2 regions of the Streptococcus sp. FSL R7-0248 genome follow, and region 2 is predicted to be linked to the other one. Evidence: predicted binding sites of a transcription regulator. Region 2 holds the regulator's gene; the other holds the start of a gene.
What was found. Region 2 encodes NrdR, which represses ribonucleotide reductase genes. Its sites were predicted from a motif close to ACACNATATATNGTGT; they were not measured.

Region 1 (9,399 bases), 500 kb from region 2:
TCAAGTCATGAGCAACAACGATTGATTCTTCGTTGATTGTTGCCGGGTTAGGCAATTTCTTACCAAGCAAGTTAGCAAGCACACGTTTTGTAACGTCACGAATATCCGCTGCACGTTCTTGCATGTATGGGTTATCTTCCATACCTTCAAAAATAGCGATAAACATGTCTGTTACTTCTGTCAAAGCAGCTTCAGCATTAACTTGTTTAGCACGGATAGTTTCTTTAATTTGACCAGTCATTTCTGGGTCAGCAAGAACCATCAAGTGAGCATCAAAAACGGCTGCCGCTTCTTCACCAAGGCTTTCAACTGCTTTTTCACGGATAACAGAAAGCTCGTCTTGTGACGCCGCTAGAGCAGCATCTAGACGAGCCTCTTCTGCACTTGTATCTTCAACTGTTACAGTTTCAAATGACAAGTCCGGTTGAACAAGCAGATATGCCTTAGCAACTGCAACACCATCAGATGCTGCGATTCCTTTAAGCATTTCTGTCATATTCTTATGCCAATCCTTCTTTTGTCATTGTTTCTGCGATTGCTGCGATTGCATCATCAGCATCAGCACCTTCTGCAGAGATAGTTACGTCAGCACCTTGACCAACACCAAGGCTCATAACACCCATGATTGATTTAAGGTTAACTGCTTTACCTTTGTAGTCAAGAGTGATATCTGAAGCAAATTTGCTAGCTGTTTGAACAAGCAAAGTAGCTGGACGTGCGTGGATACCTGTTTCTGCAACAATGTGGAAATCTTTAGAAGCCATAATGGATTCTCCTTCTTAGTTTGGAATATTTGAGTTATCAATGATAACCCTTACAATTTAGAATTATAACATAGCTAATTGAGATTATCAAGGTTAAAACGTACTTTCTACAAGTTTTTCAAAAGCCTGTCTCTCATTTTACTGCTCATTTTCAATTTTTTAAACATAAGCAAATACTAGTCTCTAGTTATTTACAACATTTTCAGAAAATTTCTTTCATGGTGTTTTCAATCGTTAATTTTTCATTTTCGAGCAAAAACAATCACATAATTGAAAGAATTTGATTGCTAAAGGCACTCGTTGAATAAGCTTGTTTTCCAAATGCTAAGTCAGCTGTAAAGATATCAGCTTTAAATGTCTTTTCAATAGCACTTGTAATCAGTTGAGCTGCCTCAGTCCAACCAATATAATCTAGAAGCATGCAGCCAGATAATAGAACTGAGCAAGGATTAGCCTTATCTTGATCTGCGATATCCGGAGCTGTTCCATGTGTTGCTTCAAAAATAGCATGGCCTGTTTGATAGTTAATGTTGGCTCCAGGGGAAATGCCGATACCGCCAACTTGTGCAGCTAAGGCGTCACTGGCATAATCACCATTCAAGTTGGTTAAGGCAACAACATCAAATTTTTCTGGATTTAAAAGAATCTGTTGTAGAAAGTTATCCGCGATTATATCATTAATCTCTAAACGACCAGTCAGCAATTCTTCTTTATATTCTTCCTGAGCCACTTCATAACCCCATTTACGGAAGCCACCTTCTGTAAATTTTTGAATATTCCCCTTATGAACTAAGGTCACTTTTTTTAGATTGTTCTTGAGAGCATAGTCGATAGCCGAGCGAATGAGACGTTTACTTCCTTCTATTGAAATTGGCTTGATTCCGATACTACTTGATTCTGGGAAGCGAATTTTACTAACATTCATTTCTGTCTGGAGAAACTCAATCACGCGCTTAACATCTGTTGTTCCCGCTTCCCATTCAATTCCCGCATAAATATCTTCAGTATTTTCACGAAAAATAGTAATATTCGTTTTTTCAGGTTCCTTAAGCGGACTTGCTACTCCTTCAAAGTAACGAACCGGTCTAACACAAGCGTAGAGATCAAGTTCTTGACGTAAAGCTACATTTAAAGAACGAAGCCCTCCACCTACTGGCGTCTCAAGCGGACCCTTAATAGCAACTAAACTTTCTCGAATAGTCTCCAATGTTTTTTTCGGCAACCATTCCCCTGTTTTATCATAAGCCTTCTTACCAGCTAGGAGCTCTTGCCACTCAATTTGACGCTTTCCTTCATAGGCTACTTCTACTGCTTTATCAAAGATTGCTTGGGCATTCTTCCAGATATCATGTCCAACACCATCCCCTTCAATAAAAGGGATAATTGGACTATCAGAAACTTGAAGCTGTCCATTTGTCATTACGATTTTTTCTGCCATATAGCTTTCCTCCCTAGCGTTTTTCTAAAGGAATATAGGTCATATTTTCTTGTCCAATATACTGTGAGCGAGGACGAATCAATTTGTTATTTTTTTGCTGCTCTTGAATATGAGCAATCCAGCCGGCAACACGACTCATTGCAAAGATAAGTGTGAAGATATCGCTGTCAATTCCTAGAGTATGATATACGGTGGCTGAATAGAAGTCTACATTGGGAATTAATCCCTTCTTATCTTTCATGAACTCTTCAATTTCTTGAGACATATTAAAGAATTCTTCATTCTCGGTACCCTCTGTCAACTTTTTAGCCATATCTCTTAAGAAAATTTCACGAGGATCCTGTTTCTTGTATACACGGTGCCCAAATCCCATGATTTTCTCTTTAGAGTCAAGTTTTTCCTGCAAGTAAGCATAAACATCACCTGATTCGCGGATTTCTTTAAGCATATCAAAGACGCGTTCATTAGCCCCACCATGCAGAGGACCTTTTAGAGCACCAATAGCTGTTGTAACACAAGAATAAATATCTGTCAGAGTCGAAGCACAAACACGCGCTGCAAAAGTTGAAGCATTCAACTCATGATCAGCATGTAGAATTAAGGCCTTATTCATAGCCTCAACTTCAATTTCAGAAGGTTCAACACCATTCAGCATGTAAAGAAAATTAGCAGCAAAACCTAAATCTTCTCTTGGTTTGAGGGGCATTTTACCAGTGCGTAAGCGTGCAAAAGTCGTAATAATTGTTGGCAATTTAGCCATCAATTCAATACTTTGCTGATAAACGGCTTCCATGGATTTCTCCTCAGCATCCACATTGTATACCCCAAGAAGTGAAACTGTTGAACGTAAAACACTCATTGGGTGCAAATGTGGACGAGATTGGATAAGAATGCATTGTTCTACAGCATCTGAAATGTCATAGTTCTTACGCAACTCAGCTTCAAAATACTTGAGTTCCATTTGCGTAGGAAGATGACCATTCCATAAGAGATAAATCACTTCCTCAAAAGACGCTTTATTTTCCATAAACTCGGAAATATCATATCCTGCATAGGATAAATGGTCATCAATAATAGATGAAATCCTAGTATTACAGGCAATCATATCCTTAAGTCCATTAATTTCAACTGTTGTCATATTAGGCTCCCTTCAATTTTTTTCTTACAACCATTGGTAAGATACCACCATTTTTATAGTAGCGAATATCAGCATCTGCATCGAAGCGTACCAAGGCTTTAAAGGTTTTGGTTTGTTCAGGTGTTGAAGCTGTAACAGTGATAACATCATGGACACCTGGATTTTCTGAAAGATCGAAGCTAAAGGTCTCATGCCCTGTCAATCCAAGACTTTCAGCATTTTCCCCTTCCATAAATTGTACTGGTAAAATCCCCATCATAACTAGATTTGAACGGTGAATACGCTCAAAACTCTCAGCAAGCACTACTTTTACACCAAGGAGATTTGCACCTTTAGCAGCCCAGTCACGACTAGAGCCCATACCATAATCCTTACCAGCAATTACAAGCGTATCTTGATTAGCTTCTTTATATTTCATAGCAGCATCATATATAGGTAGAATATCACCATCATATTTAGTATATCCACCAATTTTTCCATCTGCTAGCTCATTCTTTATACGAATATTAGCAAAAGTTCCTCGCATCATGACTTCGTGATTTCCACGACGGCTACCATAAGAATTAAATTCTTGATAATCAACACCATTCTCAGTCAAATAACGAGCTGCTGGGCTATTTCTGGCAATATTACCCGCTGGAGAAATATGGTCTGTTGTAACCGTATCTCCAAATTTAGCCAAAACCTTCAAATCATTCAATGGTTTAATACTCAAATCATCTCCTAAAGCATCAAAGTAAGGTGGGTTTTGAATATAGGTAGAGTTTTGATTCCATTTATAATTTTGACTTTGTTCAGTAGGAATGGCATTCCACTTCTCGCTATCAGAAAAGACACTGGCATATTCATCTTGGAAGAGTTGACGGGTGACGTATTTATCAACATAAGTCTCAATGTCATCACGAGATGGCATAATCTCCTCTAAATAAACAGCTTGACCATTGTCGTCAAAGCCTAGAGGTTCAGTTGTCAAATCAATATTCGTGTTACCAGCCAAGGCATAAGCAACAACCAATGGTGGACTAGCCAAGAAATTCGCTTTAACAAGTGGATTAATACGCCCTTCAAAATTACGATTTCCTGACAATACAGCACTCGCTAAGAGATCATTGTCTACAATAGCCTTAGCCACTTCAGGACGTAAATCTCCTGAGTTACCAATACAAGTTGTGCAACCATAACCTACCAAGTTAAAGCCAAGCTTATCTAGATAGGTTTGCAAGCCTGAAGCTTTGAGATAACCTGTAACGACTTTAGATCCAGGCGCCAAAGAGGTCTTGACTGTTGGAGATACTTTTAATCCTTTCTCAACCGCTTTTTTGGCTAAAAGACCGGCTGCCATAAGAACGTAAGGATTTGAGGTATTGGTACATGATGTGATTGCTGCAATGGCAACATGACCCGTTTGAATTGTTTCTGAATGATCCTCAAAATCAACTTTTGCAGTTTTTGCTAACTCTTCATTATCTAAACCGAAACCACGGACACCTGCTTCACGTACCACTGCATCTTGAAATTCTTGCTTAGCATCAGATAAGAGAATCAAATCTTGTGGACGTTTAGGACCTGAGATAGAAGGTTTAATAGATGACAAATCGACTTCAACAATCTTAGTATACTTGGCTTCTTTACTTGGATCATAGAAAAGATGATTGGCTTTTGTATAGGCTTCAGTGACTTGGATATGTTCCTCATCACGATTAGTTAAACGCATGTAGTTAAGAGTCTCGTCATCAATAGGAAAATAACCACAAGTCGCACCATATTCCGGTGCCATATTAGCGACAGTAGCACGGTCAGCTAGAGATAAACTCTTCAAGCCAGGTCCAAAGTACTCAACAAATTTACCAACCACATTTTCAGAACGAAGCACCTGAGTAATCTTGAGAGCCAAATCTGTTGCTGTGGCAATTTTAGGCAGCTCTCCTGTCAGATGTACACCAATAACCTCTGGAATTGGGAAATAAGATGCTTCACCTAGCATCGCTGCTTCAGCTTCAATTCCGCCAACACCCCAACCAAGAACGCCAATACCATTAATCATAGTCGTATGACTATCTGTACCAAACATAGAGTCAGGATATAGGAGTCCATCATTTTCAATAATGACATCACTCAAAAATTCAATATTAACCTGATGAATAATACCTGTTGCTGGTGGAACAGCACGGTAATTTTCAAAAGACTGTTCGGCCCACTTAAGAAACTCATAGCGCTCGTTATTACGTTTAAACTCTAGATTGATATTATCTTCAAGAGCAGTATCACATCCATATGAATCAACTTGGACAGAGTGGTCGATGACCAAATCTACTGGAATCTCGGGATTAATAAATTCGGCTTTACCACCATTAGCCACTATAGCATCACGCATGGAAGCTAAATCAACAACAACAGGAACCCCTGTAAAATCCTGTAAGATAACACGACTTGGTTTAAAAGGTACTTCAGAAATTGTTGGAAAATTCGGAAATTTTATTAGATCAGAAATGTGAGATTCCTTAACATCGACACCATCTTTTTTTCGAAGGAGACTTTCAAGTAGTATTCGAATGCTATAAGGTAGTTCTCCGACCTTAACATCATGAGATTTTGCTGCTTTTTCGAGATCATAGAAAGAGAATGTTTTACCATTTACAGTTAGATTTGAACAGTATTCTTGCATACTTGAACCTCCATTAGTTAAAAATTTCCTTTATTCTACACTGTTATTTTTGAAAAAACAAATAGAATCGGCATTTTGATGTTATATTACATAACATTTGTGGTGAGATATTTCTTTTTTAGCCATTTTCATAAACAAATTCTATTTAATTTAGAGAACTTAAAAAAGCCTTTGAAACACAAGATATAGGGTTGTGTTTCAATACTAAACACAAAATATTGTATTTCCTTAAGATATTTAGCTTGATTTTTCCCAATATTTTGGGTATTCTATTAGAGTTGAAAAAGTGGCTCTCTTGGCCACTTAAAATCTTTTTATAAAGGAGTATTTGCAATGGCAAAGATTACATTGTTTTCTAAAAACAACTGCATGCAGTGTAAAATGACTAAAAAATTCTTGGAAAAGGAAGGTGCTGATTTCGAAGAAATCAACATTGATGAACAACCAGAAAAAATCGATTACGTAAAAAGTCTTGGTTTCACTGCTGCTCCAGTTATTGAAGCAGGCGATATCGTCTTTTCAGGTTTTCAACCGACTAAACTTAAAGAAATCCTTTAATTATCAAGTTTTTAAATAGAAAGGAACTTGTTTGCTTAGTTTAATATTTTAACCTTAATATACTATTAAACTGAGCCTGGTATCTGTATTATGTCTTTAAAAAATCTTGGCGATGTCTCATACTTCCGCCTCAACAACGAAATTAACCGTCCTGTTAACGGTCAAATTCCTTTGCATAAGGACAAAGAAGCACTTCGTGCCTTCTTCCTTGAAAACGTTAAGCCAAATTCAATGGCATTCAACAGCATCACAGATAAAATTAATTATTTGATTGAGAACGATTATATCGAGTCTGAATTCATCGGTAAATACGAACCTGCTTTCATCGAAAAGTTGTCTGCAGAAATTCATTCTCAAAAATTCCGCTTCCAATCTTTCATGGCAGCCTACAAGTTCTACCAACAATATGCCCTCAAAACAAACGATGGCGAGTCTTACCTCGAAAGTATTGAAGATCGCGTTCTTTTCAACGCCCTTTACTTTGCTGATGGTGATGAAAACCTAGCTAGCGACCTAGCTAACGAAATGATTCACCAACGTTACCAGCCTGCTACTCCTTCATTTCTAAATGCTGGACGTAGCCGTCGTGGTGAACTCGTGTCATGTTTCCTTATTCAAGTAACGGATGACATGAATTCTATCGGACGTTCTATCAACTCGGCCCTCCAGTTATCACGTATTGGTGGTGGGGTAGGTATTAGCCTATCTAACCTACGTGAAGCTGGTGCTCCTATCAAAGGTTATGCTGGGGCAGCCTCTGGTGTCGTACCTGTTATGAAGCTTTTCGAAGATAGCTTCTCTTACTCAAACCAACTTGGCCAACGTCAAGGTGCTGGTGTTGTTTACCTGGATGTTTTCCACCCAGATATCCTTGCCTTCCTTTCTACTAAGAAAGAGAATGCTGATGAAAAGGTGCGTGTTAAGACACTGTCACTTGGTGTTACAGTTCCAGATAAATTCTACGAGTTGGCACGTAATAATGAAGATATGTACCTCTTCAGCCCATACTCAGTCGAAAAAGAGTATGGTAAACCATATAACTACATTGATATTACAGCTATGTATGATGAGTTGGTTGCCAATCCCAATATTACAAAAACCAAGATTAATGCACGTGAGCTAGAAACTGAAATTTCTAAACTCCAACAAGAATCGGGTTATCCATATATTGTCAATGTTGATACAGCCAATCGACACAACCCAATTGATGGTAAGATCGTCATGTCCAACCTCTGTTCTGAAATTCTCCAAGTTCAAACACCAAGTGAACTTAACGATGCACAAGAGTTTGTCAAACTCGGTACAGATATTTCATGTAACCTTGGATCAACTAATATCCTTAACATGATGACATCTCCTGACTTCGGACGTTCGATTAAGGCTATGACACGTGCACTTACCTTTGTTACAGATAGTTCAAGTATTGATGCTGTACCATCCATCAAAAATGGTAACCAACAAGCTCATACCTTTGGTTTAGGAGCTATGGGGCTTCACTCTTACCTTGCTAAACACCATATCGAGTATGGTAGCCCCGAATCTGTTGAATTCACTAATATCTACTTCATGCTTATGAACTACTGGACTTTGGTTGAATCTAACAATATTGCCCGCGAACGTCAAGAAACCTTTGTCGGTTTTGAAAAATCAAAATATGCTGATGGTTCTTACTTTGATAAATACGTTACAGGTCAATACGTTCCTAAATCTGACCGTATCAAAGAACTTTTCGATGGTCACTTCATCCCACAAGCCAAAGATTGGGAAGAACTACGTGAACTCGTTAAGAAAGATGGACTCTACCATCAAAACCGTTTGGCTGTTGCACCAAATGGCTCAATCTCTTATATTAATGACTGTTCTGCTTCTATCCATCCAATCACACAACGTATTGAAGAACGTCAAGAAAAGAAAATCGGAAAAATTTACTATCCGGCCAACGGACTTTCAACAGACACAATTCCTTTCTACACTTCAGCCTACGACATGGACATGCGTAAAGTTATCGACGTCTATGCCGCTGCGACTGAACACGTTGATCAAGGTTTGTCATTAACCCTATTCTTGCGTAGTGAGTTACCAAAAGAAATTTACGAATGGAAAACAGAAAATAAACAAACAACTCGTGACCTTTCTATCCTTCGTAACTACGCCTTTAACAAAGGAATTAAATCAATCTACTACATCCGTACTTATACAGATGATGGGGAAGAGGTTGGTTCTAACCAATGTGAAAGCTGTGTCATTTAAGATAGTGATTTAACGATAGCAACTTCACTACTCTTATTTACAAAATGCATTAAAAGGTCGGTTCGCCGACTTTTTTAATAGATCAACTCAAAAAACTATATCATGATTTTGAATTATGATAAAATAGTAACGATATCAATAAAGAAAGAGGTTTCTAATGGAAACTTACTACAAAGCCATTAACTGGAATGAAATCGAAGATGCGATTGATAAATCTACCTGGGAAAAATTGACCGAGCAATTTTGGCTAGATACACGTATCCCACTTTCAAATGACCTTGATGACTGGCGTAAACTTTCCGCTGAAGAAAAAGATTTGGTTGGAAAAGTTTTCGGTGGTTTAACATTGCTAGATACCATGCAATCTCAAACGGGTGTTGAAGCCATTCGTGCAGACGTCCGTACACCTCATGAAGAAGCTGTATTGAACAACATTCAGTTCATGGAGTCTGTTCACGCCAAATCTTACTCTTCAATCTTCTCAACTTTGAATACTAAATCTGAAATTGAAGAAATTTTCGAGTGGACTAACAGTAACAAATACCTCCAAACCAAGGCGAAAATCATTAACGATATCTATGAAAAT
Region 2 (9,399 bases):
TGGGCTTACTCACTCATTCCTGCTATTAAAAAACTCTATACTAACAAAGAAGACCAAGCCGCAGCTCTTAAACGTCACTTGGAATTCTTCAATACCCACCCTTACGTAGCTGCTCCTATCATGGGTGTTACCTTGGCTCTTGAAGAAGAAAAAGCTAACGGTACTGACATCGAAGATGCTGCTATCCAAGGGGTTAAAATCGGTATGATGGGACCTCTTGCCGGTATCGGTGACCCTGTTTTCTGGTTCACAGTTCGTCCTATCCTTGGTGCCCTCGGTGCATCATTGGCACAAGCTGGTAACATCGCTGGTCCACTTATCTTCTTCATCGGTTGGAACCTTATCCGTATGGCCTTCTTGTGGTACACTCAAGAACTTGGTTACAAAGCAGGTTCAGAAATCACTAAAGACATGTCTGGTGGTATCTTGAAAGATATTACTAAAGGGGCATCAATCCTTGGTATGTTCATCTTGGCTGTCCTTGTTGAACGTTGGGTTTCTATCGTCTTCACTGTAAACCTTCCAGGTAAAGTTTTGTCTAAAGGTGCCTATATCGAATGGCCTAAAGGCAATGTTAGCGGTGACCAACTTAAGACTATCCTCGGCCAAGTTAATGACAAACTTAGCTTCGATAAGATTCAAGTGGATACCCTCCAAAAACAATTGGATTCATTGATTCCAGGTTTGATGGGACTTCTCCTTACTTTTGCATGTATGTGGTTGCTTAAGAAGAAAGTTTCACCAATCACAATCATCATCGGACTCTTTGTAGTTGGTATTGTTGCAAGCTTCTTCGGAATCATGTAAAAAGAGTAAGAGTTTAGCAAAGCTGAACTCTTTTCTTATGCTATAATAAAGGTACTACAATCAAAAAGCGAGATAGATATGGCACAATCACTAAACAAAACAGTTGAACTACATACAACAGGCGTTTCCTACATGGCTATCGGGGGGAAAGTCGGTAAATTTCTAATCGGAGATGTGGCTCTTGAATTCTACCCAGATGTCAATGTCGAGCAATACATTCAAATTCCATGGACTAGCATCACTCAAATCGGTGCAAATGTATCAGGAAAGAGAATTAGCCGCCACTTTGAAGTGTTGACAGACAAGAGCAAATTCCTCTTTGCTTCTAAAGATTCTGGGAAGATTCTAAAAATTGCTAGGGAACACCTTGGCAATGAAAAAGTCGTCAAGCTACCAACTCTCATTCAAACTATTGGGGCTCGACTCAAAGGTTTATTTGCCAAAAAATCATAATTTTTGTATAATATAACAGACGGATAAGTACTAGCTAGACCCTTACAGAAAGCCTGCGGTTGCTGCGAGCAGGTAGGGTTGACCTACGAAATTCTACCGTTTCTAATAATTAAAAACATAAACAAGTGCACTCCTGTGAAGTTGGATGGAACCGTGGCCTATGTCACTCCAACACTTTCACTGGAGTGTTTTACTTTTTGGAGGAACTTATGTTAGATGTAAAACGTATTCGTAACGACTTCGATGCCCTTGCCGAAAAATTGGCTACACGTGGTGTCGCTGCTGAAACTTTAAATGAACTTAAAGAGCTTGATGTTAAACGTCGCGAACTTCTTATTAAATCTGAAGAACTCAAAGCTCAACGTAACATTGCTTCAGATGGTATCGCTCAAGCTAAGCGTAACAAAGAAGATGCTTCTGAACAAATCGCAGCAATGCAAAAAGTCTCTGCAGCAATTAAGGAAATTGATGCAGAACTTGCTGCTATCGATGAAAAGCTTAATGCCATCGTTGTGACACTTCCAAACACACCAAATGACTCTGTTCCTGTAGGCGCTGACGAAGATGAAAACGTAGAAGTTCGTCGTTGGGGAACACCTCGTGAATTTGATTTTGAAGTTAAAGCACACTGGGATCTTGGGGAAGACCTTGGTATCCTAGATTGGGAACGTGGTGCTAAAGTCACTGGTTCTCGTTTCCTTTTCTACAAAGGCCTTGGAGCAAAATTAGAACGTGCAATCTACAACTTCATGTTGGATGAGCATGCTAAAGAAGGTTACACTGAGATGATCACACCTTACATGGTTAACCACGACTCAATGTTCGGTACTGGTCAATATCCAAAATTCAAAGAAGATACTTTCGAGCTTGACGGTACTGACTATGTCCTTATCCCAACAGCCGAAGTTCCTTTGACAAACTACTACCGTGGTGAAATCCTTGATGGTAAAGAATTGCCAATCTACTTCACAGCTATGAGCCCTTCATTCCGTTCAGAAGCTGGTTCAGCTGGTCGTGACACACGTGGTTTGATTCGTCTTCACCAATTCCACAAGGTTGAAATGGTCAAATTCTCAAAACCTGAAAACTCTTATGATGAATTGGAAAAAATGGTAGTTAACGCTGAAAACATTCTTCAAAAACTTAACTTGCCATACCGTGTCATCACTTTGTGTACTGGCGATATGGGATTCTCAGCTGCGAAAACTTACGACTTGGAAGTTTGGATTCCAGCACAAAACACTTACCGCGAAATTTCTTCATGTTCAAACACAGAAGATTTCCAAGCCCGTCGTGCACAAATCCGTTACCGTGACGAAGCCGATGGTAAAGTAAAACTTCTTCACACTCTTAACGGTTCAGGACTTGCTGTTGGACGTACAGTAGCCGCTATCCTTGAAAACTACCAAAACGAAGATGGTTCAGTAACTATCCCTGAAGTTCTTCGTCCTTACATGGGTGGTGCTGAAGTGATTTCACCAAAATAACAAGGAAAATCTCCAGAAAGAACCTGGAGATTTTTTAGTTTTGATTAGCTTCCTCGTAGTATGGTTTCAACTTATAGAATCCATCAGTAAGTTCTTCTACCAATTCTTCCATTGTTTCACTAGCAGTCACTGTCACATCATACTTGACCAACACCTTACGAACACGACCATCTCTAACCGCTTCTTTAAGCATCTGGCGATTCTCTTCAGTTCCTTCCACACGATGACTGACACCATCTTCTTGAGCAAAATAGTAAAGTGGAAAAGCAATCGGTAAGTCTAGGACCTTATGTTGCTTAGCTAGAGTAGTATCTGATTTTTTACGTTCGACAAAGCTAACTTCTACTGAAATCCCCCATTTTTCAGGCTGACCATAAAGTCGAGTCGCCATGGCCACATCGTCTAAACTATCCTCAGGGGCCCTGTAATAGCACCAAAAGTGTGGCCGACATATTTGTGCCTGATTGGCCCAATTACTGACACGATCCATCTTAAAGGGTGCCAAACGCTCCTCTAGAAGTTTTGCTAAAGTCTGCATCTCCTTACGAGCTGCTTGACCAAGTGACTTGAGTGATTCCATCTCTTCCTGATGTGGACCGGCTTTTTCAGGTTTGATATACTTAACTCCCTGTTTTGACAAATAAGCTTGAATATTTTCTAACATCATTTTCTCCTTACAATGATAAAAGACCAACCCATAAAGATTTTATTCTGGTTGGTCTCTTTTTTATTTACGTTTACGAGCAATCAAATGGATTGGGGTTCCCTCAAAACCAAAGGCCTGACGAATTTGATTTTCCAAGAAACGCATATATGAGAAGTGCATAAGCTCTTCTTCATTGACAAAGATGACAAATGTTGGTGGTTTAACCGAAACTTGTGTGCCATAGAAAATCTTAAGACGTTTTCCTTTGTCAGTTGGTGTTGGGTTGATGGCAATGGCATCCATGATAACATCATTCAAAACAGCTGATGAAATACGACGATTTTGACTCTCACTGATGCGTTTAATCATCTCTGGCAACTTGTTAAGACGTTGTTTCGTCTCAGCCGATACAAAGATAATTGGTGCATAGCTCAAAAATTGGAACTGATCACGGATATCTGCTTCCCAATTAGCAACGGTATGATTGTCTTTCTTAATCGTATCCCATTTGTTAACTACGATGATAATCCCTTTACCAGCTTCATGGGCAAAACCAGCGATACGCTTGTCATACTCACGGATACCTTCTTCGGCATTGATAACCATAAGGACGATATCAGAACGGTCAATAGCACGCATTGAACGCATGACAGAGTATTTTTCTGTGTTTTCATAAACCTTACCAGATTTACGCATACCAGCGGTGTCAATCATGGTATACTCTTGACCTTCACTGTCCACAAAGTTTGTATCAATGGCATCTCGAGTCGTACCAGCAATCGGGCTAGCAATTACACGGTCCTCACCCAAAATAGCGTTAATCAAGCTTGATTTTCCGACGTTTGGACGTCCAATCAAACTGAAACGGATGATATCTGGATTTTCTTCTTCAACTTCTGTTGGAAGATTTTCAACGATAGCATCGAGAACATCCCCTGTACCGATGCCGTGAACAGATGAAACTGGATAAGGATCACCAAGACCTAGAGAATAAAAATCATAGATATCTGCACGCATCTCAGGGTTATCCACTTTATTTACCGCCAAGATAACTGGCTTGTTGGTCTTATAGAGAATACGAGCAACGTACTCGTCCGCATCTGTCACGCCTTCCTTACCTGAAACGACAAAGACAATAACGTCAGCTTCAGTCATGGCAATGTCAGCTTGGTGCTTAATTTGTTCCATAAATGGTGCATCAACATCATCAATACCACCTGTATCAATTAAGCTAAACTGGCGATTAAGCCATTCAGCAGAGGTATAAATACGGTCACGTGTTACCCCTTCAACGTCTTCGACGATAGAGATACGTTCACCCGCAATTCGGTTAAATAGGGTCGATTTCCCAACGTTTGGGCGACCCACGATAGCAACTGTAGGTAATGTCATATGTTTAAGTCCCTGATTAAATAGGGATTCCTTTCTTCATTTAGCAGTCTCACTTCCACCAAAGGAAGCAAACTCTCTTATTCTTTATCATTATTAGATTCAACTTAGCGGCGATTAACACCCTTCAAGTGAACCTCTTTGGCAAGAAAACGAATACGCTCCATCACACGTTTGGCCTGCCAAGTCTCGTCTCCTTGACGTCCATTGGATAGCTTAGCTTCTAGATCCGAAAAACTATAGTTAGACGTAAAGAAGGTAGGCAACTCCTCAATCATGCGATGCTGGAGGATAACTTGCAAAACATCATCCCTAATCCAAGAAGAGAATTGTTCTGCACCGATATCATCTAGAACTAAAACTTCTGCCTGTTTGACAGCATCAATTTGTTCCTTGACAGAACCATCCTTGATTCCATTTTTAACATCAATAGTAAATGATGGGTAATGAATAATGGTCGTCGCAACCTTCTTGGTTTCGGAAAGTTCATGGGCCATAGCAGCCAACATGAAGGATTTTCCAACCCCCATGTCTCCGTAAATGTAGAGGCCTTTCTGGTCTGGACTAGGGTAATTCGCCACAAAATCCACGAGACTCTCAAAGGTATCTACACGCGCCACATCATCTAGAGCAATGTCCGCAAAGGTAATCTTACGATAAGACTGAGGCAGACTCACCAAGTTAATCCGTTTAGCAATAGCCTGTTGTTCTTGTTGCTCCTTGAGCTGACGCGTCTCCTTATAGGTGACATCAGCGTAACCTTCATTCATGGTCAGAATCGGTTCATACCCTTTGGCAATATACGAGGCATCACCTTCTTTGACCTTACGGCATTCCACTAGGAATTGATTAAACTTAGGAAGACTACGTTTGATTTCATCCTGGCTTAGGCTATGCTCTTGAATAAAGCTGGCCACTCTTGGATCCGCCAAAATTTGCTTCGTTAAATCTGTCGCATTGCCAGACCCATGATGCCCTGTTCGGTTTAGGGTTTGTCCAACTCTTTCCATAGGCTACTCCTTTCCTTTTTCTAGTTTTGCCAAAGCCCGACGTCTAATTTCATCCAACTTGGCCTGATCAGCCTGACTGGTTTGATTATCATAATCTGGATTACTCCAGCTCGGCACATTTGTTTTCTTCTTAGAATCAGCTTTTGCTTGCTGTGATTTCTTATCGTAACCACTACGCAAAGCTAAAAGTCCCTGTTCAGCAGTGACGATATTCTTAAAGGCAAAATCGTTGGCAAGTTTAGAGATATACTCTCGATTCACATTCGTCGAACGTGTCCGTCCCAAACTGTAGGCAACCATGAGGTTAATGACCTCATCCATAAAGCCTCTTTGTGCCAAATCCGTGAGAATCTGCTTCTCAGAATTAGTCACAGTCCCGCTTGGGCCTTTAGCACTTTGCAAGTAATCTATAGGTTTTTCGGACCTAACCGCTTTAAGAATCTTTTTCTCCGTCTCCGTCAAAGCAGAATCACCACCCAATGTTTGAGCTTGAGCCTGCTCTAATTGCACCTGCATACGCTTGACAATAATCTGGTGGTTCACGGCTGTCTTCTTAGCTAAGAGATAGGTGTCATACCAATTCATGCCATGAGTTTCAGACAATTTATAGATTTCTGGCACATCTGTCTTTTCATCTTTGAATACAAGCCCATCAGCCTGCATACGATTCCTGAAACTGCTTAAATCAAATGAATTTTTGGGCTTGATTTCAGACACAGACTTTTGAGCCAAACGCTCATCGGTAAAGACATCCGAAAAACGTTTAGATAAATCTTGCAAGCCTTGTAGACCTGCCGGTTTCAAAGCGTCTACTGCTGGTTCACTAATCTTTTGCTCGAGAAGTGAACTATAAACGGCATGTTTTAGAAACTGCTCAATTGATAAGGGAGACTTAAGCTCTATAACATAAAACCCTTGAGGTGAGTGGTAAAAGGCCAAGAGATCTACTGCTGTCAGAACCGCCAGTGCTTCCTGAAGGGGCTGCATTCCAAAGTTAAGGTGGTTCAGAATAGCTGCAAACTTATGGCGGTGATTACCATTGTCATAAAAAGCCACGAAATACTGGTAGAGAGCATATCCCTCACTCCCAATAATAGGATAATAGCAACGCATCAAACTTGCCTGATCGGGAACGATAACCTGATTGCCAACATAGACAAATTCTTCAATAGGTCTCATTTTTTAGACTCTTTTTTCGCACGTACAGTTTTGGTGATTTCTTGAAGCAACTCTTCAATCTCATCAACATCTTTGAAAGAACGGTAGACACTGGCAAAACGTACATAAGTAATTTCATCAAGGTCAGCGAGTTCTTTCATCACTAAATTCCCAATGACATCACTATCAACCTCTCCATCATGGTTACGGCGAATGTTTTGCTCAATTCGGGTGATGGCATTTTCGATATCCTCACTAGAAACCGGACGCTTCTGAGCACTCATCAAGATACCATTGAAAATCTTATCGCGAGAGAATTGTTCACGAGTGCCGTCTTTTTTGACAACCAAAAGTGGAACTTCTTCCACACGCTCAAAAGTTGTAAAACGAGCATGACAAGAATCACACTCACGACGACGACGAATGGTATTCCCATCCTCTGCCTGACGGCTATCGATAACACTAGATTTATTATGTTGACATTTTGGACAACGCATGCACTTCACCACCAATCTTTGAAATTCGGTACTCTATTTTACCATAAAAACACACAAAAAGCACGCTCTAAACGAGGCGTGCTCACGACCAAGAATCACTCTAAGACTCTTATAAATTGATTTAAAGCTCAAGTTGAGGTATCGTCGTTTCTCCATCCGCAAATGGAATGTAAAGGTCGAAACGTGTTCCAACACCAAGTTCAGAACTAACATCGATACGGCAGCGATAAGCTTCCACAATTTGGTAAAGGATTGACAAACCAATACCAACACCAGATTGTGTTGTCGTACGATTACGTGCCTTATCTGAACGATAGAAGCGTTCAAAGATATGCTCAATATCTTCTTTAGAAATCCCTTCACCATTATCTTGTACTTGTACCAACATTTCATCTTCCAGAGCCTTGATTGTAACCTGGATTTCCTTGTTAACAGGAGAATACTTGACCGCGTTATCAATCAAAATCGTAATCGCCTGTTCAAAGTGTTGGCTGTAAATCTGTGCTGGACGCTCTGAGCTCTCAAAATCATTGAGATAGAATTGGTAATCTTCATGCAAGACACGGAAGTTACCAATAACCGTACGGATTGAAGAATTCAAATCACACGTATCATTTCTATGATTTTCAAATGATCCTTTGACACGGATAGAATCCAACATATCATTAATCATAATCGTCATACGGTTGGCCTCGTGACTTGCAGCCTCAAGACTCTCCTCAAGAATCTCAGGGTCATTTTTACCCCAACGTTGCAAGAGGTCCATATGCCCCTTGATAACCGCAATCGGCGTACGTAATTCATGACTGACGTCACTCAAGAAACGCATCTGCATCTGATTATTTTCTTGGATTTTATCCATCATACGGTTAAAGTTAACCGCCAAATCACCAATTTCATCGTGGCTTTCAATCTTAGAACGAAGTTCCAAATCACTTGGCGAATCGGTGATAACTCCCATCGTTTCGTGCAACTGTCTCATCGGACGAAGAATAGATGTCAAGACAACCACAGTTGCTGCGATAACTAGGACCGTCATCCCCACTTCTAGGAAAATCAATAAGAAAATCAAACGCTCTTTCAGAGCATAGTAGAATTCCAAATCATGGAAAATCTGGGCATAACCAACGATGGTCTTTTTATCCTTACCGTAAATTGGAACTTGCAGTAAGAAACCACGCTTTCCTTTATAGGACACTGACTTCAGTTTGTTTACTTCAGACATGCCTGGAGGAGAGTCTGTGTTTTCCTCAGAAGTAAAGATAAACGTTCCCTTTTTGTCATAAACAAAAACAGATTGGTTAGAAAATAATTTATTAGAAATTGCAACTTGACCATCCAAAGAGTGCTTTTCAGAAAGCACACCATTAATGATTGATGCATAGATATTTTTAGGCGAATAAAGGGCCGCTAAAAGCGGTTCTGGACTCAACTCTTCATCAGAATCCCAGTCCTTTTCGATATAAGTAACAACTTTCGAAATTGTATTATTTACATTTTGACGTTCACGTTGCAAAAGAAGCGTATTGGCCGAGAAAACAACAACTAGAGTGAACATCGACAATACAAGAAAGAAGACCACAGCAGTTGTCATGGTCAACTTTTTTCTAATGGTTACTTTACCAAATAATTTATCTTGTAATTTACTCATTTTTCACGGATAACGTAACCCATTCCTCGCACTGTTTGAATGTATGATTCCTTACCTGGAACATCGATTTTTCCACGCAAGTAACGAATATAGACATCTACAACGTTTGTTTCGATTGCATCATCATATTTCCAAACTTGAAGCAAGAGTTCCTCACGGGTCATCACTTGGTTCATATTGCTCAAAAGTGTGTTCAACAAATCAAACTCACGTTTTGTCAATGGAATTGCTTCATCACCACGAACAACTGTACGGTTTTGAACATCCAATTTCAAATCACGATAAGTTGACGCTTTAGCTG

Region 1: nrdH (glutaredoxin-like protein NrdH) is a predicted target of NrdR. The motif match lies at 6,214-6,229, and genes of this name have one in related genera.

Annotation. Positions count from the first base shown of each region.
Region 1 covers NZ_CP150201.1:767,675-777,073, reverse strand. Annotated here, with positions in the region: gene ptsP (phosphoenolpyruvate--protein phosphotransferase) at 1-496, opposite strand, end outside; gene NYE32_RS03870 (phosphocarrier protein HPr) at 501-764, opposite strand; gene icd (NADP-dependent isocitrate dehydrogenase) at 1,027-2,202, opposite strand; gene NYE32_RS03860 (citrate synthase) at 2,216-3,340, opposite strand; gene acnA (aconitate hydratase AcnA) at 3,342-6,005, opposite strand; gene nrdH (glutaredoxin-like protein NrdH) at 6,339-6,563, shown strand; gene nrdE (class 1b ribonucleoside-diphosphate reductase subunit alpha) at 6,654-8,813, shown strand; gene nrdF (class 1b ribonucleoside-diphosphate reductase subunit beta) at 8,971-9,399, shown strand, end outside.
Region 2 covers NZ_CP150201.1:271,528-280,926, reverse strand. Annotated here, with positions in the region: gene NYE32_RS01470 (PTS system mannose/fructose/sorbose family transporter subunit IID) at 1-807, shown strand, start outside; gene NYE32_RS01465 (DUF956 family protein) at 886-1,260, shown strand; gene serS (serine--tRNA ligase) at 1,470-2,747, shown strand; gene NYE32_RS01455 (hypothetical protein) at 2,782-3,411, opposite strand; gene der (ribosome biogenesis GTPase Der) at 3,475-4,785, opposite strand; gene dnaI (primosomal protein DnaI) at 4,890-5,792, opposite strand; gene NYE32_RS01440 (DnaD domain protein) at 5,796-6,971, opposite strand; gene nrdR (transcriptional regulator NrdR) at 6,968-7,447, opposite strand; gene NYE32_RS01430 (HAMP domain-containing histidine kinase) at 7,569-9,098, opposite strand; gene NYE32_RS01425 (response regulator transcription factor) at 9,095-9,399, opposite strand, start outside.